2 regions of the Solibacillus daqui genome follow, and region 2 is predicted to be linked to the other one. Evidence: predicted binding sites of a transcription regulator. Region 2 holds the regulator's gene; the other holds the start of a gene.
What was found. Region 2 encodes Rex, which represses fermentation and respiration genes when NADH is low (regulators of the CRP and FNR family bind a similar motif). Its sites were predicted from a motif close to TTGTGAAATATTTCACAA; they were not measured.
Positions count from the first base shown of each region.

Region 1 (15,710 bases), 2.0 Mb from region 2:
CTAACAGTTGTAGGGGATATGTTCGGGCCGTATTTTATTAAAGTATTTATCGATGATTATTTAATGATGGATAACATCGTCTTTAAGCCAGTTATGACATTGGCGGTCAGTTATTTTGTCATTCAAGTATTGAATATATTTATTACGTACTATCAAACGTTGAAGTTCCAGGAGCTGGCATTAAAGGTTATTCAGCAACTACGGATCGATGTGTTTTCAAAAATTCATAGACTTGGCATGCGTTATTTTGACCAAGTGCCAGCGGGGTCTATTGTCAGTCGTGCAACTAATGATACAGAAGCGATAAAGGACATGTTCGTAAGTGTTTTGATTAGTTTTGTACAGGCAGCGTTTTTAATTGTTGGTGTGTATATCGCGATGTTTTTACTCAATGCGAAATTGGCGTTATTTATGCTATTAATTTTACCGGTTGTCATTTACATCATTTATTTATATCGCAAAATTAGTGCTGTTGTGTATATGCGGATGCGTGAGAAACTTGGTCAGCTGAATGCGCGTTTATCGGAAACATTGTCTGGCATGAGTATTGTTCAGGCTTTCCGTCAAGAAAAGCGCTTTAATGAGGAATTTGATGCTATTAATGATGAGCATTTTGACGCGATGATGGCGAATACGAAAATGAATAGCTTGCTGTTGCGCCCGATTATTGACTTAGTGTATTTCGCGGCGATTATTATTTTACTATTTTATTTTGGGTGGACTTCGTTTGAAACAGCCGTAGAAGTTGGGGTTGTCTATGCTTTTATAACGTATATGAACCGCTTCTTTGACCCGATTAATCAAATGATGGAGCGTTTAGCATTATTCCAGCAGGCCATTGTTGCGGCATCGCGCGTGTTTGCGTTAATGGATAATGAGGAATTGGAACCAGCCCAGCACGATAAATCACTAACTGTTACGAATGGTCGTATTGAATTTAAAGAGGTTTCGTTTAGCTATGACGGGGAACGGGATGTGCTGAAAAATATTTCATTTACCGTCAATCCTGGCGAAACGGTGGCACTTGTTGGGCATACGGGAAGTGGGAAAAGTTCGATTATCAATTTATTGATGCGCTTTTATGAATTTGAACGTGGCGATATTGTCATTGATGGTGAATCGATTAAAGACTATTCGCAGCAAGAGCTTCGCGATAAAATGGGGCTTGTGCTGCAAGATCCATTCCTGTTTTACGGCACGGTCGATTCAAATATTCGACTTTACAATGAACAATTAAACTTAACCGATGTCAAGCATGCGGCGGAATTTGTGCAAGCAAATGACTTTATTGAAAGCTTACCAGATGGCTATCAAAGTCGTGTTACGGAGCGCGGTTCAACATTTTCAAGTGGTCAGCGTCAGCTTATCGCCTTTGCACGTACCGTAGCAACCAATCCGAAAATTTTAGTATTAGATGAAGCAACGGCTGCAATCGATACGGAAACAGAAGTTGGCATTCAGCAATCGCTAGAAAAAATGCGCAAAGGACGTACGACGATTGCCATTGCTCACCGTTTGTCGACGATTCAAGATGCCGAGCATATTTTAGTGCTGCATAAAGGGGAAATCGTCGAGCGAGGCACACATCAAGAGTTACTTGCTCATAAAGGGTTATATGAAAAAATGTACTTATTGCAAAATGGGATTGTGCAAAAAGAATAGATGTTAGGGCTCTGCATGACTTCGGTTGTGTGGGGTTTTTTGTGGGCTGGAAAAAGGACCATTAGAGTAAACAGGATTTTTTTGGAAACAGCCTATTTCTGAAGTTGTATGAAATTGTTTATAAATAGGGGATTGAGCATTTTTGCATGAAAAATGTATAAGAGCAATGAAATAAAGACCAGTCAAAACAAGGTTATTTTAAAGTTTTGACTGATTTTTTGTGTTTCCAAACTTTCATTTGAAAACGTTATTTGTATAGAAAATAACCGCATAGTCTTCTGCATTTGTTGAGCATTTTCGCATAGTCCATGAATATTTTTACCTTTCCAGCCTGAACAAAATAAAAAATCTTAGAAAAAACGGTATCACGGTTTTAAGACTTTTCATTATTCGATTAACAAGTACAACCTAAGTGCACATCTTTACCTTAAAATCACTATGTATTAGGGTCGACATAATTCCTAAATTTATATTGATAATAGTCTAAGTAAAGAAACATTCATTACGTATTATACATTTACCGCTGTTCTTAAGGAGGTGTCTGTTGTGCCTGGAAAAAAAGGAAAAAAAGGTTCGGGTAGTCATTCGTCTACAGGAAGTACTTCTACTAGTTGTACTTCTACTGGTAACACTTCTACTGGTTGTACTTCAACTGGTAGTAAATCAACTGGTAAACGTAAATCTAAACGTAAATCTACTGGTTGTAAATCAACTGGTAAACGTAAATCTACTGGTTGTAAATCTACTGGAAAACGTAAACGTAAACGTAAATGTAAGTAAAGTACGTTTACCAGAAACATTGTAAAAGTACCAGGTGAAAGAAAATGCCTCCATTCACTATTCAAAAGGTTAGTGGGGCATTTTCTCCTTATAAAAATTTAATTAGCTACATATAAAGTCTATTTACTTTAACTGACATCGAATATAACAATTATTTATTAGCTGTGTACTTAAGCTAATTCATGTCTAATACCGTGAGAGTATATACATTGATAACCGAAAGGGTACATTAGGGAGGTGAGTACATGTCAAACATTATACCCTCGTATTTATTAATGATTAAAGAAAAGGCATTAAATAAGTTAAGGAAAAAAGTATCAAAAGACGACCCTGTTTCCGCAAAGTTGATGGTAGATAACATTACGTACAACATTAAGATTGCCTATCGTGGAGACTATACACGGAAATTCCGTAAAAGATCCTATATGATTGACTTCGATGATACTGAAAAATTCTTAGGAGTACGTAGAATCCACCTCAATGCAGAATATAAAGACCCCTCACTAATCCGCAATAAGCTTTCACTTGACTTCTTTCAAGATCTTGGAGTCCTTTCGCCAGATAGTCAGCATATCAATTTTTACAGAAATGACTCATTGAAAGGTGTCTACCTGCACTTGGAATCAGTTGATGATTTATTTTTAGAAAAGAGGGGGCTTCCCGCCGGTCCCATTTACTACGCTATCAACAATGATGCAAATTTCTCATTGGTGCGTGATAAGAAACCCAAAAAATCACTTTTGTCGGGCTATAAACGAGTGTGCGGAGCTTCATCAGACGATACCTTTCTTCATGATTTGATTACAACCATAAATAATACAATTCCATCTAAATTCCCCGATGAAATCTCCCAGAAAATTAATATTGATCAATATTTCCGATGGCTCGCTGGAGCAGTTTGTACAATGAATAACGACGGTTTTACACACAATTATGCCCTATATCGAAATAGTGACACTTGCTTATTCGAAATACTTCCATGGGACTATGATGCAACTTGGGGGCGGAAAGTAAGTGGTGGGATAATGAATCATACGTATGTCCCAATTGAAGGTAAATCAGGAAACCATCTTAACTATGTTCTATTGCAAGTTCCCGAATTCCGCAAACTTTACAAAGAAACATTAGAAGAAATTCTTGAAACAATGTTTACAGTTGACTATATGGAAAACAAAGTCTTACCACTACATCAATGTATACGTCCCCATATCCTCCTTGATCCTTATAAAAAAAATAAGATTGATATTTTTGATAATGAACCAGAATTGATTTTCCAATTTATTCGAGAACGCAATGATTATTTAAAAAATCAACTCTCGAATTTAGATTAAAAATCTAATCAATAATGATTTTTTTGATTGGAGAGATATAGGGATTGGGGAAAGGAGTTACTGCTTTGGGTCCTATATGTATAAAAGATACCGGGAAATATGGTAAAGGTATATATGCTACACGTGATATAAAAAAAGATGAACTTATTGAGGTATCACCCGTTATAATATTACCTAAAGGGGATTGGAAATATTTAAAAAAGACTTCCCTTCTTTACTATAGCTTTTATTGGGGGAAAAATGATACAGCCATTGCACTTGGATTTGGATCACTTTTTAATCATTCATACACTCCAAATACTAATTTTGAAAATAATACAGAAAATTTATCAATTGACTTTTATGCACTAAATGATATTTTGATGGGTGAAGAATTAACTATTAATTACAATGGTGATCTTGAAAATAAATCACCGTTATGGTTTGATGTAATCGAATAAAGATCTTCCCTTCATGAATAATTGTTTTGCTTTCAAAAATAATGGTAACACCAGAATATATGATTAGATACGCTCACCAATAGATAGACAGATAAAAAAATACAATCTGTCTATCTATTGGGAGTATTTTTTACGGGGAAATTTTCAATAAAACAAAAAATCGAGATTATCCAGTGCTACGAAAAACTGTGAGCCGGGCTGTTTTTTAATAGATCTTAGTAGTCTAATTTGTTCGGTGAAGACCATCTTAGGCCATTGCTATTATATTTTTTTGTGTTACAAACTTTTTCAAAATAATTTTCCTCTGCTATAATTACTTTTTGATTTGATAAATTAATTAGGGGGAGAAAAATTGAAAAAAATATTAACTGTACTTTCTATATTTTTAGTAATGATCTTAAGTGCATGTAGTTCTCTTTCTAACGATGAGTTAATAAAAAATTATGTGAAAGATACACATGGAATTGACATCGTTGTAAAAGATTCATATAAAAATTCATTAGAATTAGGTGAGGATTCATACATTGTTGCTCCTGTTGACCATCAAGAAATGGAATTTTCCGTTGTGGTATATGATAATCCATCAGAAAATGAACTTAATTACAAAAGTAAGTATTTAATCAAAGATAATTATTTAAATGCATTTGAAGCGGATACGGAACTACATAAATTAGATAAAGTCATTCCGGATATCAATAAACTTGGATTTGATGAATCATTTAATGATGAAAATAGAGTGTTTATAGGAGAAGTTGGTGGAAAAAAAGCTATTTGGAGTTCTTTTTATTCTACCTCTCATATGGAAATAGCAAGTTTTGAAGAAAAAGATTTAGACCGCTTATTCGAGTTATATAAATTAGTAAAACAAAGCGGGGCATTATTGGAAATTATTCATGTCTCAGATATGAGAGAGCCACACGAGAGTGAAACCTTTGTATTTGATATGGAAAAATTAAAGGGCGTAAATACAAAAGAAGATTTTTTGTTGGAAATGAAAAAAACAAATGCAAATATTGCTAGTTTATATGAAAATAAAAAATGGGAATCTGAGAAAGAAAAAATTGGAAATGAACGTTTCACTTTTGATTCTGAATATGATGATTATTGGTTTAATTGTAGGCTGACTAATGGAAATGGCGAATGTACCAATATTTTTGCCACTGTATATTTCAAAGAAAACAGCCTAACTAAATCAAATGATAATTTAGAAAAAGATTTAAACTCTATTTTTACTTTTTTCGAAAAGACGATTAATCCAAAAGCTTCAATAGAGTATAGTTTTATTGAAGAAGGTTCAGATGACTCGGTGAGATTTACAGATTATGAAATCAAAAAATATTCTTCCACATTAGATTTTATCAACAAGAATTTTAAATAAGGAGAAGCATTCGGCACGAATATGTTGCGCGAATGCTTTTGCTTGTGCATATTTACTTAAAAAAAAGTGCTGACGTAACTTTCTTTTTGTCTTTTTAATCTACATTCGGCTGATTTTTTAATGAGATGGGTGAAAGTATTCTTTATTTCACGCACTCAAATTGATTTCGACATTTACATCTCACGTTTCGACCTCTATAATGAATTCTATTAAATTTATAGAAGGTGCAAGTATGTCACAACAAAAACAAGGCGTCCTGTTTGCGGCAGGAGCCTATTTAATGTGGGGGCTTATCCCACTTTATTGGAAACAAGTGCAGTATGTTTCGAGTCTCGAAATTTTAGCGGGCCGTGTTATTTGGTCATTCGTTTTTACGGCGCTCTTTGTATTACTCATAAAACAGCGAAAGGAATTAATGGAGGATATTAGATCGCTCTGGGGGAGAAAAGCTCAGTTTTGGTCGCTCTTCATTGCATCACTAGTTATAAGTGTCAACTGGGGTGTATATATTTGGGCGGTTAACAATGAGCAATTGCTACAGGCGAGTCTTGGTTATTACATTAACCCGCTTATTTCTGTGCTCTTCGGTTTGATCATCTTTAAGGAAAAGCTATCAGGTGCAACGATTGTAGCTGTCATTATCGCAGCAACTGGCGTAGCATATCAAGCAATTTTGGGTGGGACGATTCCGTGGGTGTCCCTAACACTTGCGCTATCATTTTCAATTTATGGCGTGCTGAAAAAGAAAATTCCGCTAGATGCAACGCGAGGCTTGGCAATTGAAACACTCTTTATTTTACCAATCGCGATTGTAGGATATATTTACTTAATGCAGACGACCGATATTGCCTTTTTACAAGTGGATATGAAAACTAACTTATTATTAATAGGAAGTGGGATTATAACGGCATTACCACTTGTGCTTTTTGCAAAAGGAGCACAAAAAATTCCATTATATTTATTGGGCTTTGTGCAGTTTTTATCGCCAACGATGAGCTTAGTAATCGGAATCTTTGTTTATAAAGAGCCTTTTACAATGACGGAGCTCTTTACGTTTAGCTGTATTTGGCTTGCGGTCCTTATTTTTTCTGCTGGGAAATTTATCGAAGTGAGAAAGCGAAAATTAATCTAACTTGTTTCAGCAAAAGTCCCTCACTCGAATAACTAGGGAATAAATGCTAAAAATGTCCTCCGTTCAGCGGGGGACATTTTTAGCTGAATCAAGTTACTGCCCCCGGCGGATGTCACAGATTTTTTAAAGGAGTTTTTCGAGCGGGCTCGAAAAAAATCTGGACGCAATTACGCCGAGGCGTAATTGATATGTACAGCTCCTTGTAAACATTGTTTACGAGGAGTTTTTTTATCCAAAAACAACTCGCATGAAACTACCAATGATGAGAATGCAAATGAAGGCGATTAATCCGACCTTTGTAAATTCAAATAACGAATAATATTTCCTCGTAAACAGTTCACGTTTATAACGTGGATTATTGCGCATAATAATACCTCCAAAATAAGTTTTTACTTATTATTTGCAGTAATATATCTGATTATTATACCAAAAATAGCGCGAAAAATAGCACTAAGAATTCAGAATATTGTTAAATTTGATTTTTCTCTCTTATATTCTTATTTTCTAATTGTAACAACCGAATCTTTGTGCTAGGATTGCTTATTGAATGATAATGTGAAAGTTTAAACATAGTTTTTGGACTTTTCATGAAGAAAAAAATATTAAGTGTTGGCAAAGGAGAGTTATTATGTCAGAAATGAATAATCAGGTAGAAAAAGTGTCTGTTACACAAGAACAATTAGACGTACTAGACCAACTATTAAAGCCAGAGGTACAAGCTTCGTTAACAACTTTAGTTGACAACTTACCTAAGTTAGCAGAAATGACAACTTTATTAACTAAGGCATATGATTTCGCGACTGCAGTAGCAACTGACGAAACATTAAAAAGTGATACAGTTGCAGCTGTAACAGAAATGGCTAGCCCAGTAGTAGATACGGCAAAATCTTTAGCTCAAACGGCTATCGAAGCAAAAGACCGTGCTGAAGTTTCAAGTGAAACAGTAGGTGTATTTGGTCTATTAAAAATGTTAAAAGACCCTCAAGTTCAAGGCGCATTACGTTTTGCTAATGCATTTTTAGCTGTAGCAGCTGAGAAAAAAGACAAATAATTAATTCGCACAATCTAATTTAATTGGAGGATGTTATCATGGTAACAAAAGATATCGTTATTTTAGGTGCTGGTTTTGCTGGTGTTTTAGCTGCTCAAACAGCTCGCAAATATTTAAATACGCTAGAAGCAAACATTACAGTTGTAAACCAGTTCCCAACGCACCAAATCATTACAGAATTACACCGCTTAGCTGGTGGTACAATTAAAGAGGGCGCTGTTTCTCTATCTTTAGAAAAAATCTTCAAAGGTAAAGACATCAACCTTGAAATCGCAAAAGTAAACAGCTTCAACGCTGACAAAAAAGAAGTTCAACTTTCAAATGGTAAAACTTTATCATACGATACATTAGTTGTTGCTTTAGGTTCTCAAACAGGATTCTTCGGTATCCCAGGCTTAGAAGAAAACTCATTCGTATTAAAATCAGTTGACGAAGCAAACGCTATCCGTGAGCATATCGAAGCACGTATCGCTGAATATGCAAAATCAAAAAATGAAGCAGATGCAACGATCGTTATCGGCGGTGGCGGTTTAACAGGTGTTGAGCTTGTTGGTGAAATCGTAGACCACTTCCCGAAAGTAGCTGCGAAATACGGCGTACCTTTCGAAGATTTAAAAATCAAATTAGTAGAAGCTGGTCCAAAAATCTTACCAGTATTCCCAGACAACTTAATTGCTCGTGCGACTGAATCATTAGCAAAACGTGGTGTTGAATTCATCACTTCAACTCCTGTAACAGGTGTTGAAGGCAATGTTATTCAATTAAAAGACCGTGAGCCAATCGTTGCGAACACATTAGTATGGACTGGTGGGGTAGCTCCACTTCCATTAGTTGGTGAATCAGGTCTTAACTGTGACCGTGGTAAAGCAACAATCAACGACTTCTTACAATCTACTTCTCACCCAGAAGTATTTGTATTAGGTGATGCTTCTGCACACATTCCAAACCCAGGCGACCGCCCAACTTACGCGCCAACTGCTCAAGTAGCATGGCAACAAGGTGAGCAAGCTGGTTACAACATCTTTGCTCAAATTAAAGATCACGACATGAAAGCATTCCAGTTCACAAACTCTGGTACTTTAGGTTCTTTAGGACGTAAAGACGGTATCGCAACTATTGGTGCAAACAATACACAATTAGTTGGTTTACCAGCTTCATTAATGAAAGAAGCTTCAAACATTCGTTACATGACGCATATTAAAGCGTTATTCGGTTTAGCGTACTAAGCCAATTATAATAATAGCAATGCCGCTTAGAATTTATTTTCTAGGCGGTTTTTTTCTGTTGAAAGTTGAACATTTTATACTTTTTCCTATGAAATAATCAAATAAATTAAACTTCATACTAACATTGAGTAAACTTACTAACAAAAAATGTATTGAGTGCAGTGTTACTTATTTTCGGCGGGCTACGGCATGACAGCATTATGGCCACGTGGTACGTGTCCATACTACTGTCTTTAATGCCGCATGCAAGGCCCGCCAAATTAAAATGTTACGTTATTAATAAAGGTAAAAGAGTCCAATGTTGCCGCTTGCGCTATCGCGAGGCGGCGGTGATGAATAAAATAGTACGCTGTATACAATGTTGTATCTTTGATTAAAAGTTAGCTTTGTAAATAAAATTGGCTACATTGATTGCGTCAAAATAAAACCATACTTAGACTAATTTTTACTTAATTTTATTAACAGTGCTTGACCCAACAAACTTTTTTCGAAATATTTGTAATAAAAACCAGCTTTAGCTTGAATGTAGAGTGCCGCGAAGTGAAGTAAGGCTCAAATGCCGTATGATTTGAGCCTTACTTTGCGACGAAAGCGTAGCGACAGGAGCACATTTCTTAGGGCGACTCCTAGAGGATTAAGCGTGTGCGGAAAATCCACTTGTATGTGCCACCGTAAGAGGCACATACAAGTTAGTTGAAGCCACGCCCTCAGGAAAGCGTCCCCCGTAGCGTAGCAGAACGGACTCTATTAGATAAATACACTTGGTGCCAAATTTTGTATTGAAAAATGCTTGTTATAAACTACATATATTTCTTTTTAAGCTATTATAATATGTTAATATTTCATAAAATATGTATAATATTTTATAAATGGAGGGGTGATGCGATGAACGTATTAGATTCAAAGGATTCGTTATTTTTTTTAACCGAGGAACAGCAACAGTATTATTCGCAGTGGCATCATTATGAGTATTACTTTAGTTTATTGCGTCATGAATTTTTACATACCCCATACGTCCTATTAACGATGGCTGATTTTGGGATATTTTATTATTATGATGATAAAAAACTACCTGTCGTTAATTCAGAAAATGCATTTGTATTTTTATTGCGTCAATTTATGTTAGATACCGCTATGAAAAACCAAAAGTTACACCGAATGAAAGCAATTACGGTAGGTAACCCTGTTCAATCATTAATAGCGGCGGCTGCAACAACGAATTTATTTTTAGATGGCTTACGCGATGTTTTACGAGAAATTCCAAAGGATGATTTAGTTTTTTTTTCGAAATACTCGAATAATTCCATGCTATTATATGACCCTCGTTTTTTACTTAAGGAGGGCTATCCGAAGCGTCTAGTTCAATTGGAAACAACTATTTTAAAAGAGCTTCGAAACTGGATACAAGTAAACAATGACCTTTTTTCGGAAAAGGTTCAGCAAATTATACGTATGTTAGACGAAATTTCAATTATCGAACGAGAGCTATTTAGCGAATTTCAACTATAATAGGGGAGTTGGCAATCATGAAGGAACAACTGCGTATTGAAGATGAAATTTCGGAATACAAAACGAAACAATTTGCATCAATCGAGCAACAATATGAACAGTTTCAAACGATTGTGCATGAGTGTATTCACCAAGAGAAATTTGAACAGCTAATTCAATTTATTAATGCTGAAATCGAACCATTTCTATTTTCAACATTGAACAATGAAGTGTTAGATTTAATGATTACAATCGAGCCGATTATTAAGGAAAAATATCAGGAAAACGTAGCAACTATTTATTTGATTATGGGTCATTGCTTCTACTTTTATATGGACTTTGAAGATGCTCGAAATTACTATAAGCTGGCAATGAGCTATGCGATGGAATATAAACAATTTGGAGTTTTATCGTCATCCTTGAAAAAATATAATGCGTCTATGATTGAGACGAGGATCGATAGTGTATTGTGGGAAAGCAGTAAATATCCATCTATTTTTTGGGTGAAAAATAAGGGTGCTGCCTGTAATAAAGATTTTTTAGTATGCATTATCGCGCATATTGAACTGTCCTTGAAATTGGAGAAAAATGAGTATGCTTACCAAATTTATAATAAGTATTTTGAGCAAATACCATTTGAACTGACACCCCGCTTTAAGCTAAAGCTGGAATCATTAAAGGGGGATATTTTAAATTCTTTAAACAAGTACAATGAGGCGTTGACACTTTATCATAAATTGCTAAAAATCTGTATAAATGAAGTATGTTATCGTGATTTAATCGTCGGTTTATATGAACGTATTTCAGTAATCAGTCAAAAAATAAACGACGCGCAGCTACCTCTAGAGATACAGCAATCCTACGATCAATATTTTAAGCAACTTCACATCGATAAAGAGTATTTACAAAAACATTTGGCAATGGCCACGTCTAATTTGAATTTTGTCGATAGCAGTTTTCCAATGAGCTATGACCAGTTTATCAACGAGGTAAATGAACTCTTGAACAACGCATCTTTGGAGGGCCTTTCGCTAGTAATCGTTGATATAAAAATACGTGAAGATGATCGACAATTAGAAAATGAAATCCTTTATTGCATAAACGAAAAATTACAGGACGCGTTTGGGGACCGGCGATTGCTAAATACACGGATAGATGAGACGACAATTGGCTACCTAGTTCGGAAATCAGAACTCGGTACGGAGGTACTAAGTGGGCGTGCATTTCACGAGGTGCGAAAGCTATATCCAAAAGAGGAGAGCCCGTTAGCAGCAATCTATTTTGCAGCTGTAAACAATGCCGAAAATAATTTAACAACGTATGAGCAATGTCGAAAATTGGCCTATGCTTATATTTATTATGAATTTTATAAGTAAATGTTGAACCAACTTTCGCGAGTTGGTTTTTTTATTGTTTGGTTTCTTTACATAAGGTGGGAGGAGAATAGGGGGTTTTTTGGGGATTCGCACATATCCATGCAAAAAGTGCACATATTCCACACAAAGCAGAAATGCGTCTGTCGCTTCGCTTTTGTCGTAGAAGTTATAACCAATCTAGAGGGCGATTGATTTTAACTTTGTGGTAGCTCATGACCAAAGATATACAAAAGCCGGTTGGGAATATCAATTTCATAATACGTTATTAATATTTTTCTCAAAATACAAAAAATTCTAAAAAATAGCTTTCGCATTGAGCATAAAGCCTATAAAATATAGCTAATGACATCGAAGGAGGCATCATTATGTTAGTTAAACAAAGAATCGTAAAAAAGAAAGAGGTAAGTTTTGTAAAAGAATCGGACACTATTTCACAGGTGTTAGGGCAACTAAATGACAATGGTTTTCGTTGTATTCCTATTCTAGATGACAACGGTGAAAAATTTGTTGGTAACATTTATAAAGTGGAAGTACTTGAGTACAAGCTAAAAGATGGAGATATGAAACAGCCAGTCAAAAACTTAGGTATCGAAAGCGATGCATTTGTTCATGAAAACAGCTCGTTTTTTGAAGTGTTTCATTCAATCAAACAATTACCATATTTAGCGGTTGTAGATACGAAGGGGAATTTCTCAGGCATTTTACCTCACTCAAAAGTATTCGAGCTGCTTGAAGAAGCATGGGGCTATCGTACAGGAAGCTGCGCTGTAACGATTGCGTTACCTGACACGGATGGTATTTTAATTAAAGTCCTAACTGCAGTAAAAAAGGTTTGGCCATTACACTGTGTGTTCTCGCTAGATGATGATACTACCTATCTGCGACGCGTCATTATTACATTAACAAAAGGGGCTAAGCAATCCACTGTAAACGAGCTTGAGCAAGCGATTACAAAGCAAGGTGCGCGGATTATTGATATTGAAATATTTGATAAGGAAAACTTTTAACTTACTACAATACTATACAGATAATAAGTTGTTTAATTTATTATAAAGTCGTTTAAAGAACAATAAATGCATAGCCATGTTGTTCAACAAACGGGCCATATTATTGAATAACGTTTTTTAAGAAAGTTACCAAACGACGCTTTGTGTAGGTTTTAATCAACTATCTGATAATACTTGTATAATAAAAAAATAATGGAGGAAGTAATATGCGGAAAGTTGAGATATCTTCACATAAAAGAGAATGGTCGTTGATGTTTGAAGAAGAAAGCAAGCAACTTAAAAATATATTAGGAACTTTAGTAATAAATGTTTTTCATATTGGAAGTACTGCAATACCGAATATACAGGCTAAACCAGTAATTGATATTTTGATTGAAGTTACGTGTCTTAGTGAAGTTGATAAATTTAATTATCAGTTTGAACAGTTAGGTTACAGAGTTCATGGAGAAAATGGTATTCCTAATAGACGTTATTTTAGTAAAGGTGGGAATAATAGAACTCATCATGTTCATATTTTTGAACAAGGAAATCCTGAAATAACTCGACATCTTGCATTTAGAGATTATATGATTGCTCATCCAAAAGAAGCCCAAAACTATAGTCAATTAAAACAAACTTTAGCTGATAAATACCCTAACAGTATTGAGATGTATATAGAAGGTAAAAATGATTATATAAAAACAATAGATTACAAAGCAGCTAAATGGGAAAAACTGACTAATTGTTCTGATGAGGGATTTAATGCAACAGAAATTAAAAAAAATTAATCACTTTTACCATCTATCATAAATATACAAAACTAACTAAATAAACGTTCCCAAATGAAAGTTATGTAACAAAACACCCCATTCTAGCAAGGCACTGACCTAATAACATGAGACAAATAAAAACACCTTTCATTGAATAACGGGGACTTAAACCTGAAATAATCAATGTGGAGGTGTTTTTCTATGGGAACAAGAGTCAGTTATCCAGTAGAAGTGAAAATGAAGGCAATTGAAATGCGAATGGCTAACGTACCGGTAAAAGAAGTAATGGAAGAATTGGACATTCGAAACTATACGCAGTTGAAGCGATGGATGCATTGGTATCGAAATGGTGAAATGCACCGTCTTAAACAACCAGTTGGTAAACAATATGCCTTCGGCAAAGGACCGGAATTTGAAAGTGAGACAGCCAAGCTACAGGCAGAGAATCTAGAGTTGAAACAACAGATTGAAGTTTTAAAAAAGTACGCGGAATTGGAAGGGAAGTGGCGCCAAAAGTAGTACTTCAATTAGTTGAAGAATTAAAAGATGTTATGCCAATTGGTGAAATCTGTCGTCATTTAGGCGTAGGTCGCTCGTCATACTATCGTTGGAGAAAGGATGTGGATCAATCCACACAAAAGGAGATTCGAGATCAGCAGATTGGCGACTTGTGCAAACAGAATAAATTTCGATATGGTTATCGAAAGATTGCTAATCTGTACCCAGGAGTTTGTAGGAAGACTGTGCAGCGTGTTATGCAAAAATATGGTTGGCAATGTAAAGTAAAGGTGAAGAAACGGAAGCGTACCGGGCAGCCAGCATACGTCGCACCGAATTTATTAGCACGCGATTTTACAGCATCTAAGCCTATGGAGAAGCTAGTCACGGATATTACGTACTTGCCTTTTGGACAATCGATGATGTATCTTTCTAGTATTCTCGATGTCTACAATGGCGAAATTGTGGCACAAACTACTGGTATCAAACAAGACACTGATTTTGTGTTGGATACGCTCTATCAATTGCCTAAGCTACCAGAAGGATGCATTCTGCATAGTGACCAAGGCTCCGTTTATACATCCTATGCTTATCAAAAAGCAGCCAAAGAAAAAGGAATTACCATGAGCATGTCCCGCAAAGGCACGCCAGCTGATAATTCCCCAATCGAATCGTTTCATTCCACGCTAAAGTCTGAAACGTTCTATCTCGACGATATCTATCGCACAACGAACGCACGTGTGATACAGATTGTCGAAGAATACATTACTTATTATAACAATATCCGTATTCAAACGAAACTAAACAGCCAATCGCCGGTTCAATACCGTCAATTGGCTGCATAAAATGGTGTTTTATTCTTGTCTCAAAAAGGGTAGTCAGTGCCCAATGAGTGGGGTGTTTGCTTTTGACTGTTTATAAACAGTATGTCCCCCTAACGATGTTTTGAGTGAATTTTTTATTCAACAATCGAAGTCAGTTAGCTGAAGAAAGATAGGACCATTTAGTTTAACAAGGGAGTAATTATCATTTGAAGAACTAACTACTTAATACTTTTTGAAAGGAGAACGTAGATGAGGCAAATAATTGCTCTTGGTGGTGGTGGCTTTTCAATGGAACCAGATAATCCATTGCTAGATTTGTATATAATAAAACAAGCAAAGAAAGCTAATCCGAAAATTTGCTTTATTCCTACTGCAAGTGGAGATTCTGATAATTATATATCAAGGTATTATAACTTTTTTAATCAACAGGATTGTATACCCTCCCACTTATCTTTATTTAATCCACCGACTAGGGATCTTGAGAACTTTATTTTAGAGAAAGACATTGTCTATGTTGGTGGAGGAAATACTAAAAACCTTTTAACTTTGTGGAAAGAATGGGGCTTAGACGATATTTTAAGAAAAGCGTGGAATCAAGGTGTTATTTTAGCTGGGTTAAGTGCAGGTTCTATTTGTTGGTTTGAAGAAGGGGTTACTGATTCGTATGGTGATGGACTTGAACCAATAAAATGTTTGGGGTTTTTAAAGGGGAGTAATTGTCCACATTACGATGGAGAAATAGAAAGAAGACCCGCATATCATAAACTC
Region 1 is NZ_CP114887.1:1,625,280-1,640,989, forward strand. Features, by position in the region: gene O7776_RS07785 (ABC transporter ATP-binding protein) at 1-1,662, shown strand, start outside; gene O7776_RS07790 (hypothetical protein) at 2,244-2,462, opposite strand; gene O7776_RS07795 (CotH kinase family protein) at 2,688-3,773, shown strand; gene O7776_RS07800 (SET domain-containing protein) at 3,818-4,213, shown strand; gene O7776_RS07805 (hypothetical protein) at 4,566-5,591, shown strand; gene rarD (EamA family transporter RarD) at 5,824-6,723, shown strand; gene O7776_RS07815 (hypothetical protein) at 6,952-7,089, opposite strand; gene O7776_RS07820 (helical membrane plugin domain-containing protein) at 7,352-7,774, shown strand; gene O7776_RS07825 (NAD(P)/FAD-dependent oxidoreductase) at 7,813-9,000, shown strand; gene O7776_RS07830 (serine protease) at 9,886-10,509, shown strand; gene O7776_RS07835 (hypothetical protein) at 10,527-11,864, shown strand; gene cbpA (cyclic di-AMP binding protein CbpA) at 12,230-12,871, shown strand; gene O7776_RS07845 (GrpB family protein) at 13,078-13,638, shown strand; one part of gene O7776_RS07850 (IS3 family transposase) at 13,822-14,095, shown strand; one part of gene O7776_RS07850 (IS3 family transposase) at 14,095-14,963, shown strand; gene O7776_RS07855 (Type 1 glutamine amidotransferase-like domain-containing protein) at 15,192-15,710, shown strand, end outside.
Region 1: a site for Rex is predicted at 7,277-7,294, ahead of O7776_RS07820 (helical membrane plugin domain-containing protein). Genes of this name have one in related genera too.

Region 2 (15,710 bases):
CTGGCGGTCATACAGAACTTGTATTTATGCGCGAGCATGGATCATTTGAAGTAATCGGTGAAACGCGAGACGATGCAGCTGGTGAGGCATATGACAAAGTAGCACGTGTGTTAAACATGCCATATCCAGGGGGACCTCATATTGACCGTTTAGCGCATGAGGCAACGGAAGCGGTGAAATTCCCACGAGTTTGGTTAGAAGAAGGTTCGTATGATTTTAGCTTTAGTGGGTTAAAATCGGCGGTTATCAACTACAAGCATAATATGGATCAACGTGGTGAGGAAATCATTCCAGAGCAAGTCGCAAAAGGTTTCCAAGATAGTGTTGTTGAGGTATTAACGGCTAAAACCGTGCGTGCAGCACGTGAATTTGGTGTGAAGCAAGTGATTGCAGCAGGTGGTGTATCGGCGAACAAAGGTTTACGTAGTGCACTTGAAACAGCATTTGAACAAGAAGGTATTCCATTTTTCGTACCACCGTTAAAATTATGTACAGATAATGCTGCAATGATTGGTGCAGCTGCTTATCAAATGTATGAAGCAGGTGTGCGCGGGAATTTAGCGATGAATGGACGTCCTGGTATGGAATTAACTAGCTGGAAATAAACATATAGTAAGCATGATGAAATGGAAAGTAGTAATCCGATTCATCATGCTTTTTTCTATGGAATTTTAAGTAAGAGAAATGAAAAGATTTTTTAGAATAATATAAAATAGTCGTAACTTGTATTTTATGATATGAAAATGTCTTTTATAACAACTTTTTATTTAATGTACAATTTTTCTGAAAAATTATCCACAGAAAAAGTGATTAATCCTCAAAAAGATGTGCGAACATGCGTACTTATACACAAAGTGTGAATAACTTGTGGAAAACTTGTGATTTATCTATATGTAGTGGCTATTTTTTCACAAGGTAATGTGAATAAAAATAATTTTAAATGTGGATAATGTGGAAAACACTGTTGATATGTTGATATGACTGCATTTATTTTGTGAATAAAATTGTGGGTTATTTTGTCGAAATTCAGCGTATTGACCTATATATATGTCGAATGGTCAACTGGAAATGAATTATTCATTGGTATTACACAATAATGATGAAGAGGTTAGGATTTTCTTTAGATATGGGTATAGTGTAAAAACAACGGAATAGGGGATGTTTTCATGAATTATTTAAAAGAACGCAACAAAATGATTGTATTGCTTGTATTTGGCGTGGTGATTTTAATAGGTGTCCTTTATTTATTGAGTAGTACAGGGAATGGTGTATTTTTAGCTTCGTTTAGTGGCATCTTTATAATTTTCGCGCTGGTTTTATATCCGTTAGCGCTTGTATATGGGAGAAGTCAGATGGTCGATATTTTTCATAGTATCCGTATCGGGGCAAGACAACCGTTTCTAACGAAAACGGCTAATTCGCCGTGGAAGTTACTAACTGCGGCATTAAATACAGTTATAGCGTTATTGACTATTATATTCTTTGGTTGGATTTATGGGGCCTATACGGCATATCAAAAGCTACAAATGTTAAAAAGTTATCATGTGAAATAGTAAAAGGAGAACGCGAGTATATCTATTACATACATGCGTTCTCCATATTTTATCCCGCATTAAGGGACAGTAAGATGCCTACTTCAAACTGGTACATGAAACGAGAAGGCTAAGTGGGGGGTTCACTGTCCCTAAAAGCCCGATTGGTGAGTGGGGATGGGGGAACCCCCACTGAGCAAAGTTTCACTTTATAGCTGTTCTAGTTCTTCGTTTAGTTCAAGCCATTCCATTTCAAATGTTTCGTGCTGCTCTTTGGCTTCAGATAGTTCAGTTTGGATGGCTAATGTTTTTTCGTGGTCTGAGAAAACAGCTGGGTCGCATAGTTGTTCTTCAAACTGAGTAATTTTTTCATCAAGTGTCGCCATATTTTTTTCAATGTCTTCAATAGTGCGTCGAATTTGGCGTTCACGCTTTTTGGTATCTTTATCAATCATAGATGTTGATTTGGTTTGTGAAGACGTTTCTTGTGATTTTGCCTCAGTTACGGCGGCTTTCATCGCTGCTAGTTCTTCAAGCTCTTGTTTTTTCTCAAGGTAGTAATCGTAATCCCCTAAATACTCAAAAGAGCCTGTCCCCGATAATTCCACAACCTTTGTCGCAATGCGGTTAATGAAATAACGGTCATGCGATACAAATAATAACGTTCCAGGATAATCGATTAATGCGTTTTCTAAAATTTCTTTGCTATCTAAATCTAGGTGGTTTGTAGGTTCATCGAGCACTAGGAAATTTGATTTTTGCATCATCAATTTTGCCAAAGCTAAGCGTGCCTTTTCGCCACCAGATAATGAATTGACGGTTTTCGAAACGTCATCACCACTAAATAGGAAGCGACCTAAAATGCTGCGTATATCCTTTTCATTCATTAATGGCCACTCATCCCAGAGCTCGTTTAGTACAGCTTTGTTTGAATGCAGTTTTGCTTGCTCCTGGTCGTAGTAGCTGATTTGTACATTTGTACCATAGCGAATATCGCCAGTTAAAGTGGCTAGATCCTTTACGATTGTTTTTAGTAATGTGGATTTACCAACACCGTTTGGGCCGACTAATGCAAGGCGATCTTCACGGAATACACGCATATTAATATTGGATGAGATTTCTTTGTCGGGGTATCCAATCGTTAAGTCATCAATCGATAATACGTCATTCCCACTTTGACGTTCAATAGTGAAGCCAAAGCTTGCACTTTTTTCATCGCCATCGGGAGAATCCATCCAGTTTGTTTTTTCTAATACTTTGCGACGTGATTGCGCCATCTTTGTTGTTGAGGCGCGGGCCAAGTTTTTTTGGATAAATGTTTCGAGTTTAGCCTTTTCATCCATTTGGCGCTCGTACATCTTCAAGTCGCGCTCATAGTTTTTTGCTTTTTCATCTAAATAGGCGCTGTAGTTGCCAACATATTTTGATACTTTCGTGCGTGATACTTCGTAAACAGTTGAAACAACTTGATCTAGGAAGTATCGGTCATGTGACACGATTAAAATAGCGCCGTCATAGCCTTTTAAATAGCCTTCTAGCCATGAAAGTGTCTCGATGTCTAAATGGTTTGTCGGTTCGTCAAGTATTAGTAAGTCAGGTTTTGACAGTAACAGTTTCGCAAGTGCAAGACGGGTACGTTGACCACCTGATAGCGATTGAATCGGTTTGTCATAATCAGCAGGGAAAAATTGCATTCCGTGCAAGACAGAACGAGTATCTGCTTCGTATTGATAGCCACCCGCATCTTTAAAATCATGCTGCAATTGATCGTATTCTGCCATAACCCGTCCATAAATTTCACTATTTTCATAAACAGCTGGATCAGCCATTTGTTGTTCGAGTTGACGCAGCTTTTGCTCCTGAATACGCAGTGCATTAAAAATTGTCATCATTTCGTCCCAAATAGACAAGTCCGAATCTATGCCTGCATGCTGCTCTAAATAACCAACGCGAATATCTTTTGGAATAATAATTTCACCAGAGTCATAGCTCATTTGACCGGCAATAATTTTTAGGAGAGTCGATTTACCTGCACCGTTGCGACCCACTAATGCTACGCGGTCACGATGTTGTACCTCAAGTTTGACACCGCTTAAAATTTCATCAGTGATAAAGGATTTATATAATTGATTTACTTGTAAGACAATCATGTTTACACCTCAGTTTCTTCTATTTAGTTTAAAGGATGGACACACGACGTGCAACGATGGATACTTTACTTGGAGCTAGTAGTTTAGTAAGATTAACTTGTTTCTGCTGAATTGGGAACTCGGGCTAAGTGCGTCACATCGTGTGGCAACGTCTGAGTGACCAACATTTTTTTGGCCCAATGCCCAGCGAATGTCACAGATTTTCTAGGGGAATTTTTTCAGTTAACTCAAAAAAATTTGGACGCAATTACGCTGAGGGGTAATTGATAACGATTTCCAATAATAAGAAGGAGGAGGAGAATGTGTGAAACCAGAAGCAAAAATTCCACAAGCAACAACGAAAAGACTCCCTCTGTATTATCGATTTTTAAAAAACTTCGCAAATGAAGGTAAAAAACGTATTTCATCACAAGAATTAAGTGATGCGATGAAAATAGATTCGGCTACAATTCGTCGAGACTTTTCTTATTTTGGAGCACTTGGTAAGAAGGGCTATGGCTACGATGTCAACTATTTACTCGAATTTTTCCGCCAAACCTTAGATCAAGATGAAGCGATGAATGTTGCACTAATTGGAGTAGGGAACTTAGGAAATGGTTTATTAAAATACAATTTCCAAAAAAACCACAATACACGTATTGTGGTGGCGTTTGACTCGAAAGCGCCTTATGAGGGAACAATGATTAGTAATATTCCGGTATTCCATCCAGATCGTTTAGAGGATATGTATGAGGAATTTGGCGCGGAATTAGCAATTTTAACAGTGCCATCACGCTCAGCGCAAATGATGACTGACCGCCTTGTGAACATGAATGCAAAAGGAATATTAAATTTCACGCCTGTACGACTTTCTGTGCCAGAGACGTTAAAGGTTATGAACATTGACTTATCTGTGGAGTTGCAGGCACTTATCTATTTAGTAAGAAATTCAGATTAGTAACAAATTGTTCACATTACTAAAAATGGTAAAATGTTTTTAATTACTGTAAAATGTACATAATAATAGAGGAGGTGGCTATAGTGGAAGTCGTTGTGCATTTAAGTGCGATTACACCTGTAAGCCTAATTATCATTGGTCTTATTGCTTTATTAATTTTTGGTCCAAAAAAATTACCATCTTTAGGTCGTGCCATGGGGACAACTTTACGTGAGTTCCGCAGTGCTACAAAAGGACTAACAGATGATGACGATGATGATTACAAAACAAAAAAAGCTGTCATTGAACATAAAGATAACGAAAAACCTAACGATAAGTAAATTAAGGATGTCTTATTATGAATCCACAAGAATTAACCTTACTCGAACATATGGAGGAACTTAGGAAACGCTTATTTTTCGTGGCGATTTTCTTTGTTTTAGCGCTTTTTGCAGGCTTCTACACAGCCAAACCGATTATTAGACACATTCAACGCAGTGATCTTGCTGCTAGTTTTTCGATGAACGCCTTTAGTCCTGCCGATCCATTAACTGTTTATTTACAAATGACATTCATAATTGCGGCAGTGATTGTTTCACCGATTTTACTCTATCAGTTATGGGCTTTTATAACACCTGGCTTACATGATAAAGAGCGAAAGGCAACTTTAAAGTACATACCGTATGCTTTTGTACTAGGTATTGGTGGTATGGCCTTTGCTTACTTTATTTTATTTCCGTTTGTCATGCGATTTATGACGGAACTATCGAGTGATTTAAACATTACTCAAACGATTGGCATTAATGAATTCTTTTCATTTTTACTAAAGTTAGTCGTCCCATTTGGCATTCTATTTCAGTTGCCAGTCGTTACGCTATTTGTGGCGCGACTAGGGATTATTAACCCAAAATTAATGATTAAATTCCGCAAGTATGCCTATTTTGTATTAATTGTTATTTCTGTATTACTAGCACCTCCGGATTTTGTGTCGAATATCATTATTGCGATTCCGCTTTTTATTTTATACGAGGTAAGTATTGTCATTTCTCGTATAGGCTATCGTAAATATGAAAAGGCTGAAGCAGCGCGTGTTTTACAAGAAGAAGAGCGTGAACGTGAGTTGCAAGTAGAAGAATTGCTAGAGCAGCAGCGTAAACAAATGGAACAAATGAATAGTTAGCAATAAATGCTATCGCCATTCGGTAGCGTTTTTTGTTAGCAAAAAAGCCATGGGAATTTTATTAATAAAATTCTCATGGCTTTTCTTATTATGAAAGCTATACCTGAAACTTATCGGCATTCATTTGGATAAACGTCACGAAGCCGTTAAGTAAAATATGCGCGATAATGGGTGTAATGAGGCGTTTGGTTTTATGGTATAAAAACGCGAAAATCATCCCGCAAATAGTGTATAAAATAATGTGCGTGAAATCCATGTGAATCGCAGCAAACACAATCGCACTAATAATACTCGCAATCCAGAAGTTGTAGTTTTGAATAATCGAGCCAAAAATCACACGACGGAAAACAAGCTCCTCTAGTACAGGTCCTAAAAATACCGTTGCAATCATCATGACAGGGGCGACTTTCGTAACGTTCATAATAGCTTCGGTATTTTCAGACCCCTTATCAATGCCTAATGCAAGCTCAATCGCGGCCCCAATTGTTTGCCCTAAAAATACTAGGAAGAAACCGATGATTCCCCAACCAATGGCTTTACCTAAAGGCATTTTTTCGCCGCTAAACACATTCCAAAAGTTTTTATTACGTGAAATGAATAGGAAGGATACGATAAAGGCAATCGCAAAAGAAATCGTGCTCCACCAACCAGAAAGCTTGATTAATTGTTCATCTGGTGTACCAGAAAATAGCGCTAGTAAGGTATCTTTTAAACCAGGAGTGAATATAAGTAAAAATACAGATAATTGACAAATGATATAAGTTAACAACACATAAAATGCGGTCTTTTGTGTTTTAAACTTAGGTGAGGAAACGTTTTTCACAGCTCCAACCTTCTTTCTATTTTAATAACGATATTAAGTAATTCTTCTATATTGTAGAGGAATTTCTTGATAAAACAAAATTTTTTAGCGCACATACTTGCAAAAAAATAGTGAATTTATTAAAATTATAAATGTGTTAGCACTCTAAGGTTCAGAGTGCTAAATAGAACAAATATTTAGGAGGTTGTTTCAATTGTTAAGACCATTAGGAGATCGCATTATTATCGAACTTGTAGAAGTAGAGGAAAAAACAGCGTTCGGTATCGTTTTACCTGACTCTGCAAAAGAAAAGCCGCAAACTGGTAAAGTTGTAGCTGTAGGCACGGGTCGAGTTCTTGACAACGGCATTCGTCTTGATCTTGATGTAAAAGTAGGCGACGAAATTATCTTCTCAAAATTCTCAGGTACCGAAGTGAAGTATGATGGCGTAGAATATTTAATTTTACGCGAAAGTGATGTACTAGCTATCGTCGGTTAATTTAAAAACGAACTTTCAAACTCGCAGCTAGTTTTTATACATAGTATTTTCTGCTAGCTGCACATGAACTTAAAAAATACATTATAAAAATAGATTGTAAAATTAGGAGGATATGCATTATGGCAAAAGATATTAAATTCTCAGAAGAAGCTCGTTCTTTAATGGCAGCAGGTGTAGATAAATTAGCAAACGCTGTAAAAGTAACATTAGGGCCAAAAGGGCGTAACGTTGTATTAGAGAAAAAGTTCGGTTCACCATTAATTACAAATGACGGTGTATCCATCGCAAAAGAAATCGAATTAGAAAACCCATACGAAAACATGGGGGCAAAATTAGTAGCAGAAGTGGCTTCTAAAACAAACGAAATCGCAGGTGACGGTACTACAACTGCAACAGTTTTAGCGCAAGCAATGATTCGCGAAGGTCTTAAAAACGTAACAGCTGGTGCAAACCCTGTAGGAATCCGTAAAGGTATGGAAAAAGCAGTAGCAGCGGCATTGACAGAGCTACAAACAATTTCTCGCCCAGTAGAAAACAAAGAATCCATTGCGCAAGTAGCGGCAATTTCTTCAGCGGACGAAGAAATCGGTCAATACATTGCAGATGCTATGGAAAAAGTAGGAAACGATGGTGTTATTACAATCGAAGAGTCTAAGGGATTCACAACAGAATTAGACGTAGTAGAAGGTATGCAATTTGACCGTGGTTACCTATCACACTACATGGTTTCAGATACAGATAAAATGGAAGCGGTACTTGATAACCCATTCATTTTAATTACTGATAAAAAAGTGGCAAGCATTCAAGAAATTTTACCAGTGTTAGAGCAAGTTGTTCAACAAGGGCGTCCAATTTTAATTATTGCAGAAGACGTGGAAGGTGAAGCGTTAGCAACTCTTGTAGTAAACAAATTACGCGGTACATTTAATGCAGTAGCAGTAAAAGCACCAGGCTTTGGCGACCGTCGTAAAGCGATGTTAGAAGATATCGCAATTTTAACTGGTGGCCAAGTTATTACACAAGACCTTGGCTTAGATTTAAAATCAGCTGACCTTACTTCTTTAGGTCGCGCGGCGAAAGTAATTGTTTCTAAAGACAACACAACAATCGTTGAAGGCGCTGGTAACACAGACGCAGTAGCAGGACGCGTAAACCAAATCCGAGCACAACTTGCAGAAACGACTTCTGAATTCGACAAAGAAAAATTACAAGAGCGTTTAGCAAAACTAGCTGGCGGTGTTGCAGTTATCAAAGTTGGCGCGGCAACAGAAACGGAATTAAAAGAGCGTAAATTACGTATTGAAGACGCATTAAACTCAACGCGTGCGGCAGTGGAAGAAGGGATTGTATCAGGTGGTGGTACAGCACTTCTAAACGTATACGGCGCAGTAGTAAAAGTATTAGATGAGGTAGAGGGTGACGTAGCAACAGGTGTACGCATTATTTTACGCGCATTAGAAGAGCCAGTTCGCCAAATTGCAGAAAACGCTGGTCTTGAAGGTTCAATCATTGTTGACCGTTTAAAACGTGAAGAAATCGGTATTGGTTTCAACGCAGCAACAGGTGAGTGGGTAAACATGATTGAAGCGGGAGTAGTTGACCCAGCAAAAGTAACACGTTCAGCATTACAAAACGCAGCTTCTGTTGCTTCACTATTCCTAACTACTGAAGCAGTTGTAGCAGACATCCCAGAAGCAGGTGGCGGCGGTATGCCAGACATGGGCGGCATGGGTATGCCAGGAATGATGTAGTCCTTCTTAACAGTTGAATAACATTTTAACTTTGAAACATCTCAAATCATTTATTAGGATTTGGGATGTTTTTGTAACTTTTTCCAAAATTTTTGGTCTAATGAATAAAAGGGGTGTTGGAGGGATTTACATGAAAAAAGGGTTATTGTTAAGCGGAATTGTATTTTGCTGGCTATTTTTCATCCCACAGTTAGTGTTTGCAACGAGTTGGGCATTTCCTTTTGTTGTGTGGAATGATTCAATTTATGTCATTACAGATGAAGTCGTGCCACAGGTAGAACAAAAAATAGGTAAGGTTACGAGGTATTCAGATATGGAGCAATTCGGGGGGAATTTCTCGAACTATTATCCAAAGGGCACTACTTACTATGCAATAGAAGGTATAGCGACAACTGAGGCCATTGCGGTTGAACATGAAAAAGGAAAGTATATTATGGCAGTCTACGAATCACCATATGAATTTCAAGGTAGCGTAATGGATAAGGCGAAAATAGCATTCATTGCGATTGTTATTGCCATTATGAGTTTTATTATTTATTGTATTTTACCCAAATTTAGAAACAGGTAAAATAAATGCTCTTGTGGAATTTAGAGGAAGTATATTTTATGCTAGACGGAATTTTTGCATTAAATGATTTAAAACTCATATCATCAACCTCCTAATAACTACAGATATATAAAATTAAATAGTTAGACTTATTTATAGAAAGAAGAGGTATGACTATCTTATCTATTATCCTTATTTAAGGAGCGGTATTTTGTATATTATGTCTTAGATACGAATTAATTTTTATCATCTATAAATCATATTTATTAATCCAATAATTTCTAATTTTAATAATATTTTGTTTTTTGTAATTACTTATTTTATAATATGAACAAGTCATTTTTACTTGGGGGTTATGAATGAAGAAGTTTAGTATATTTGCAGCATTAATTTTAGTATTACAACTTGTACTACCTGTATCTTTATCAGCATCTGCTGAAGATTCGAGTGAGGTACTAAATTATTTGGCTTTGGGGGATTCCCTTGCAGCAGGTATGAATGAAAAAGGCGAAATTGGCCTTGGTTATGCAGATTATATCGCGCAGAGCTTTAGCATTGGGGAAGAACCAATCAATTATAATAAAGGTTTTGCTTTTCCGGGATATACAACGGTAAATGTACTAAATGATATTGAAAACAATGTAACAAAGCCAATCTATAACTTAGATGGTCAATCAACAAAAACAGCAACGATACAACAGGCAATCAAAGAAGCTCATTTGATCACATTAAGTGTTGGCGCAAATGACATATTAAAAAATGTAACACGTACTGAAGCAGGCGGTTTTTCATATGATGCTGCAGGTGTGCTTCAAACTATCCAACAAGTTTCAACAAACTATAAGAAAATTTTCGATAGTATTTATGCATTGAATCCAGAAGTAGATATTATTGTGATGGGCTTGTATAACCCGTTTCCATATTTACAAGATTCAACAGTACAAGGGCAGTTAAATACACTAGTTACAACAATTAACAATTCGATTAAAACAATTGTAGAAGAAAATGAAGGTATTTTTTCAGATGTGTCATCGTTAATTGCAGAAAACGCAAGTGCATTTTTACCGAATCAAAACAATACTCATCTAAATGAAGCGGGCTATGATGCAGTCGCAGCATTAATGATTGAGGACTATTTTGCAGTTATTTTAGGGGATTTAGAAGATGGATTTACGGAAATCGTGATCGAAGAAGCACCGTTTACAGATATTAAAAACCATTGGGGTAAAGACTATATTGATGTAGCTTATTCTTATGGTATTATGAAGGGCAATGAAGATGGTACATTTAAGCCAAATGTTAATGTGACACGTGCGCAAGCAGTATCTGTCATTGTACGAGCATTTGAATTAGAAGCTACGAATGCAGCACCATTTAAAGATATCAGTCAGTATTCACAAGATACTCAAAATGAAATTGCAGCGGCTTATGAGGCGGGTTTAATTCGTGAAAACGGTGGCTACTTTAATCCAAAAGGGCAAATTACACGAGCACAACTAGCATTAATGTTAATGCGCTTATCGAATAGTTTTGTAGGTGAAGAGTACATTCCAGAATCAATTGCGCCGTTTAAGGATATTGTCAATTTTGATCGTGAAACGCAAGTAGCGATTACATTTTTATATGATATTGGTGTAGTAGATGGGACGAGTGCAACAACGTTCTCACCAAAAGATAACTTAACACGTGCACAATTAGCGAAGATTTTAGTGTTAGCAATGTCAGGAGAATAATTAAAAACAGACTGACCTAGTCGTTGAGACACATATTAAATACCCTTTAGGCTGCTTGGTGACCGTATTCTACGGGCGCTGAGTAGCCTTTTTTTGTATTCTCTCTTCATAATAATATGTCTTCTCGTCTCTTCATTGGCCAATGAATGATGCTTTACAAGCAAGGATTCCTCTGTCTTTAAATGCATTTTACATCTGCTTGATATCTGACTCCTGTCATAAAAAAACACCTCCAAAATAATTAGGTATATATACTTTTATATATTCCGATTTTAGAGGTGTTTCATATAGTCATATTAAATTAGGTTAGTCCAGTTTTTGTTGCTAATATTAGTCTGTTATTTAATAAAGAAAAATCTTTTGAAACATAAGCACTGTGCAAATAGTGTTTACGGTTCGTAAAACCCAGAAATTTGGAAGTAAGTAGCTTTCATAAATTATGCCCAGACAGTTACCTTAAATGACTACATTAAGTAGGTGTGAGGTATTGTCAGTTGGCTATGATACTAGGAATTGTTATTGGATAATACCTCTACGCAAAGCTTCGGCTACACCTTGCACTCGATTTAACACCTCGAGTTTTCGAATGGCGGATTGTACGTAATCCTGAACAGTAAATTCGCTAATACCAAGAGATACAGCCATTATTTTCGTACTTTCACCCCAAGACATTCTTTGCAATACGTCAATTTCCCGTTTACTAATTTTTTTGGAGTAGCCAGGATAGTCATCTTCTCCAAATATTTGCCCTAAATGTTGTCCATACATAGCAAGAGATTCCAGAAGGTTATCCTTAACTATAAAAGAATCCGTACTTCCCATGCAGGCATAGCCAACTACGTGGGAGCTATAGCTAATGGGAACTACTATAAGTTCAGTTGTCACGCCATTGGTGAATTTTACCGGTATTTGGTGAATTGATTGGGAATCGATATGCTTAGGCGTTCTTTCCTTTATCGCTGAATAGATAGGAGGCATGTTTCGAACATCATCTCTCCACTCTTGTAAGGATGATACCCCCTGTTGATCGATACATAATATCCCTTCACCGACTTTGCTTAATGTCGAATAGAAATAGAGACTTACACGTGAAAAGTTAAAAATATCCATAAAACCGCGGACGGCAAGTATTTGTTTTTCATAATGAGAAGAAACGGATGAAATTGATTGGATTTGTTTTTTTATAGCTGTTTCAAGCATAAATTTCCCCCTTTAAAACAGGATTCTATATTCAGATTATATCAAAAAATTACGAGATTTCAAATTTGCGAAAAACTGAAAGAAACCCTGCGAAATAACAAACTTATAGTTTATTGAAGAGAAAAATTGACCTTTCTACAGAAAATCCCCTTAATTTTAGGGGATTTTTTAATGCGAAAATTAAAACTATTATAGTACTTGTAAGCGATTACACACGAAATATTAATTGTATGAACAAAGGTCATTGTTAATGTAATGACTCTTAATTATAGAAAGCAGGTGCAGACAATGAGTAATTCTTTTGCAGAATTTCATTTAAGAACAGCTATAACTAGTGGAGCTGGAGCGAGAAGTTTATTACCACAAATGATTACGGGGTTAGGCGGAAAGCGAGCAATTTTAATTACGGATAAAGGAATTGTTCAAGCAGGAGTTGCTGCCCAAGTTATCGATTTATTTAAAAATTCACAGGAAAAGGTAGAACTTGTTGGTGTCTTTGATGAAATTGAACAAGATGCCAAAGCTGAAAATATTACTAAAGCCGTTCGGGTTGCCAAAGAACTTCAAGCGGATGCGCTAATTGCATTGGGCGGTGGAAGTGTGCTAGATGCAGTAAAAGGCATTAAGTGGATGTTGCATAAAGGCTATGAAAATACAGAGGAAGTGTTTCATACGAGTATTAGAGAATTTCCTCCAGAAGCTCAACCAATGGATATTCCACATGTAGCAATCCCTACGACAGCAGGAACGGGTGCAGAAGTGTCGCCAATGGCTGTTATTTATAATGAAAAACTAGGTGTAAAAGTAGTGGTAAGGACTCCTTATCTGAATGCAGACATAGCAATTTTGGATCCTGAATTAACAGTAGGACTCCCTCCGAAAATTACAGCATTTACAGGGATGGATGCCTTAACACATGCAATAGAAGGTTACTTTTCATCAACAGCTACACCATTTACTGATTCGTATGCGTTGTATTCTGCCAAATTGATTGCAGACAATTTACCAATAGTTGTTAAGGAGGGCTCTAACGTAGAAGCTAGAGGCAATATGTTAATGGCGAGTGCAATGGCAATAACGGCATTTGGTTTCGGCAATAATGGCGTGCCAGTGCATAATATGGCACATGTATTCGGTGCCAAGTTTAGAATTCCACATGGCCTAGCAAACGCGGTACTGCTACCAAATGTGATGGCGGGTTTGCCTGAATTATATTTACCAAAAATCAAGCATTTTGCTGAGACGTTGGGAATTGAAACATCGTCATCTGATCCACAAGAATGTTTGACAAAGGTAATTCAATTCATCCGTTATTTGCGTCAACAAGTAGGTTTATCAGATACATTTTCTGAATTTAATCTCGATTCTACTATTCTTGATTACATCGTGGAGGAAGTGCAAAGTGATTCGGCATCAGGTAAATTCCTCATTCCAGCGGATATTATTATGAAAGTGACGAAAGAAGTTGCGGGATTTATACAAGTAAAGTGAACCTAAACATATTCGAAGGAGGTATAAATTCAATCATGTTAGATACTCAAGCAAAGAATTTTCTACAAATGATGGAGGGTAAAAAACCAACTTCTTCTATGACACCTGAAGAAAACCGTAATAATGGTGCAGCACTACAAAAACTGGCGGGACTAGCAGAGTCAGTAGCGAAAGTAGAAGAGCACTCGGTTCCTGTGAAAGATGGAAAAATCAAGGTAAGGATTTATACCCCTGAAGGTGAAGGAGATTTTCCGATTTTTATTTATCTTCATGGAGGCGGATGGGTTTTAGGGGATCTTGATACAGTCGATATACCGTGTCGTAGCATTGCAAATCAAGCGGAGTGTATAGTCGTGTCGGTTGATTATCGCAGAGCTCCTGAATATAAGTTCCCTGTTCCTCTTGAAGATTGTTATGAAGCGGCATTATGGGTAGCTAAAAATGCAGGTGAATGGCAAGGCGATTCGACGAAAATTTCTATAGGTGGGGACAGTGCGGGTGGAAACTTAGCAACATGTGTTGCATTGAAGGCAAGAGATGAGCAAGGACCAAATTTCGTGTCCCAAATTTTGATCTATCCAGTAACGGATCTCTCTTTCAGCACAAAATCGTACAAGGAAAATGGAGAAGGGTATTTCCTTACGCAAGATAGTATGGAATGGTTTGCGCGACATTATATCAACACAGAAGAAGACAAGTTGAACCCTTATGTGGCGCCGCTACTAACGGAGGATCTTAGCAATCTTCCATCAGCATTAGTCATTACAGCTGGGTATGATCCACTATGTGATGAAGGATTGGCTTATGCGAATCGATTGCAGGAAGCGGGAATTCAGGTGGAATTTACTTGCTACGAAGGAATGATTCACGGATTTTTCTGGATGGCGGGAATTATGGAAAAAGGTAAGCATGCGATTGAGCAAGTATCCCGCTATTTACAAGAGTCCTTTACGAATATATAAAATTACGATAAATGAAATTATGAAACTAGGGAGGAATAAAAATGACAAAAAAAGAACAAATCATTAATTTAGATGCAGTTGTTATCGGAGCAGGTTTCTCAGGAATGTATATGCTATATCGCTTACGTGAAGCTGGATTTTCTGTCCGTGCTTTCGAAGCGGCAGCAGGTGTTGGAGGCGTATGGTACGCGAACCGTTATCCTGGCGCACGCTGTGACTCGGAAAGTATCATTTATAACTATACGTTTTCTGATGAACTTCTACAGGAATGGACATGGACTACTCGATTCCCAGCACAAGAAGAAATTTTAAGATACCTTAATTTCGCAGCAGATAAGCTAGATCTACGCCGTGATATTCAGTTCAATACACGCGTTACATCTGCTCATTATAACGGAATTAGTAAAAAATGGGATGTTAAATTAGATGATGATACGAATATTACTGCCACATATTTTATCACTGGAGTAGGCTGCCTATCTGCATCAAATATTCCTAACTTTAAAGGATTAAATAGCTTTGAAGGGGAGGCATACCACACAGGTCGCTGGCCACATGAGAAAGTTGATTTCAGTAATAAACGTGTTGGTTTGATTGGTACGGGTTCAAGCGGCGTTCAATCGATTCCAGTTATTGCTGAAGAAGCAGGTCATCTGAATGTTTTCCAAAGAACGCCAGCGTATAGTACCCCTGCGAGAAACTATGTATATGAAGAAGAATTTATTCGTAAAACAAAAGAAAATTATGAAGAGATTAAACAACGAATTCGTTGGTCTTCGATGGGTTATCTTCATACGACGGTTAATAATCGATCAGCATTAGATGATACACCCGAAGAGCGCGAGCAACAATACCAAAAGATTTGGGAGAGAGGCGGTTTAGGGTTTAGTCAAACGTATAGCGACCTAATGGTAAACGAAGAAGCGAATGAAACAGCTAGTGAATTT
Region 2 is NZ_CP114887.1:3,719,173-3,734,882, reverse strand. Features, by position in the region: gene tsaD (tRNA (adenosine(37)-N6)-threonylcarbamoyltransferase complex transferase subunit TsaD) at 1-605, shown strand, start outside; gene O7776_RS18220 (hypothetical protein) at 1,167-1,553, shown strand; gene O7776_RS18215 (ABC-F family ATP-binding cassette domain-containing protein) at 1,742-3,682, opposite strand; gene O7776_RS18210 (redox-sensing transcriptional repressor Rex) at 3,987-4,619, shown strand; gene tatA (twin-arginine translocase TatA/TatE family subunit) at 4,703-4,939, shown strand; gene tatC (twin-arginine translocase subunit TatC) at 4,957-5,778, shown strand; gene O7776_RS18195 (CPBP family intramembrane glutamic endopeptidase) at 5,876-6,601, opposite strand; gene groES (co-chaperone GroES) at 6,795-7,079, shown strand; gene groL (chaperonin GroEL) at 7,199-8,830, shown strand; gene O7776_RS18180 (hypothetical protein) at 8,961-9,398, shown strand; gene O7776_RS18175 (S-layer homology domain-containing protein) at 9,737-11,110, shown strand; gene O7776_RS18170 (response regulator transcription factor) at 11,627-12,310, opposite strand; gene O7776_RS18165 (iron-containing alcohol dehydrogenase) at 12,599-13,801, shown strand; gene O7776_RS18160 (alpha/beta hydrolase) at 13,837-14,763, shown strand; gene O7776_RS18155 (flavin-containing monooxygenase) at 14,805-15,710, shown strand, end outside.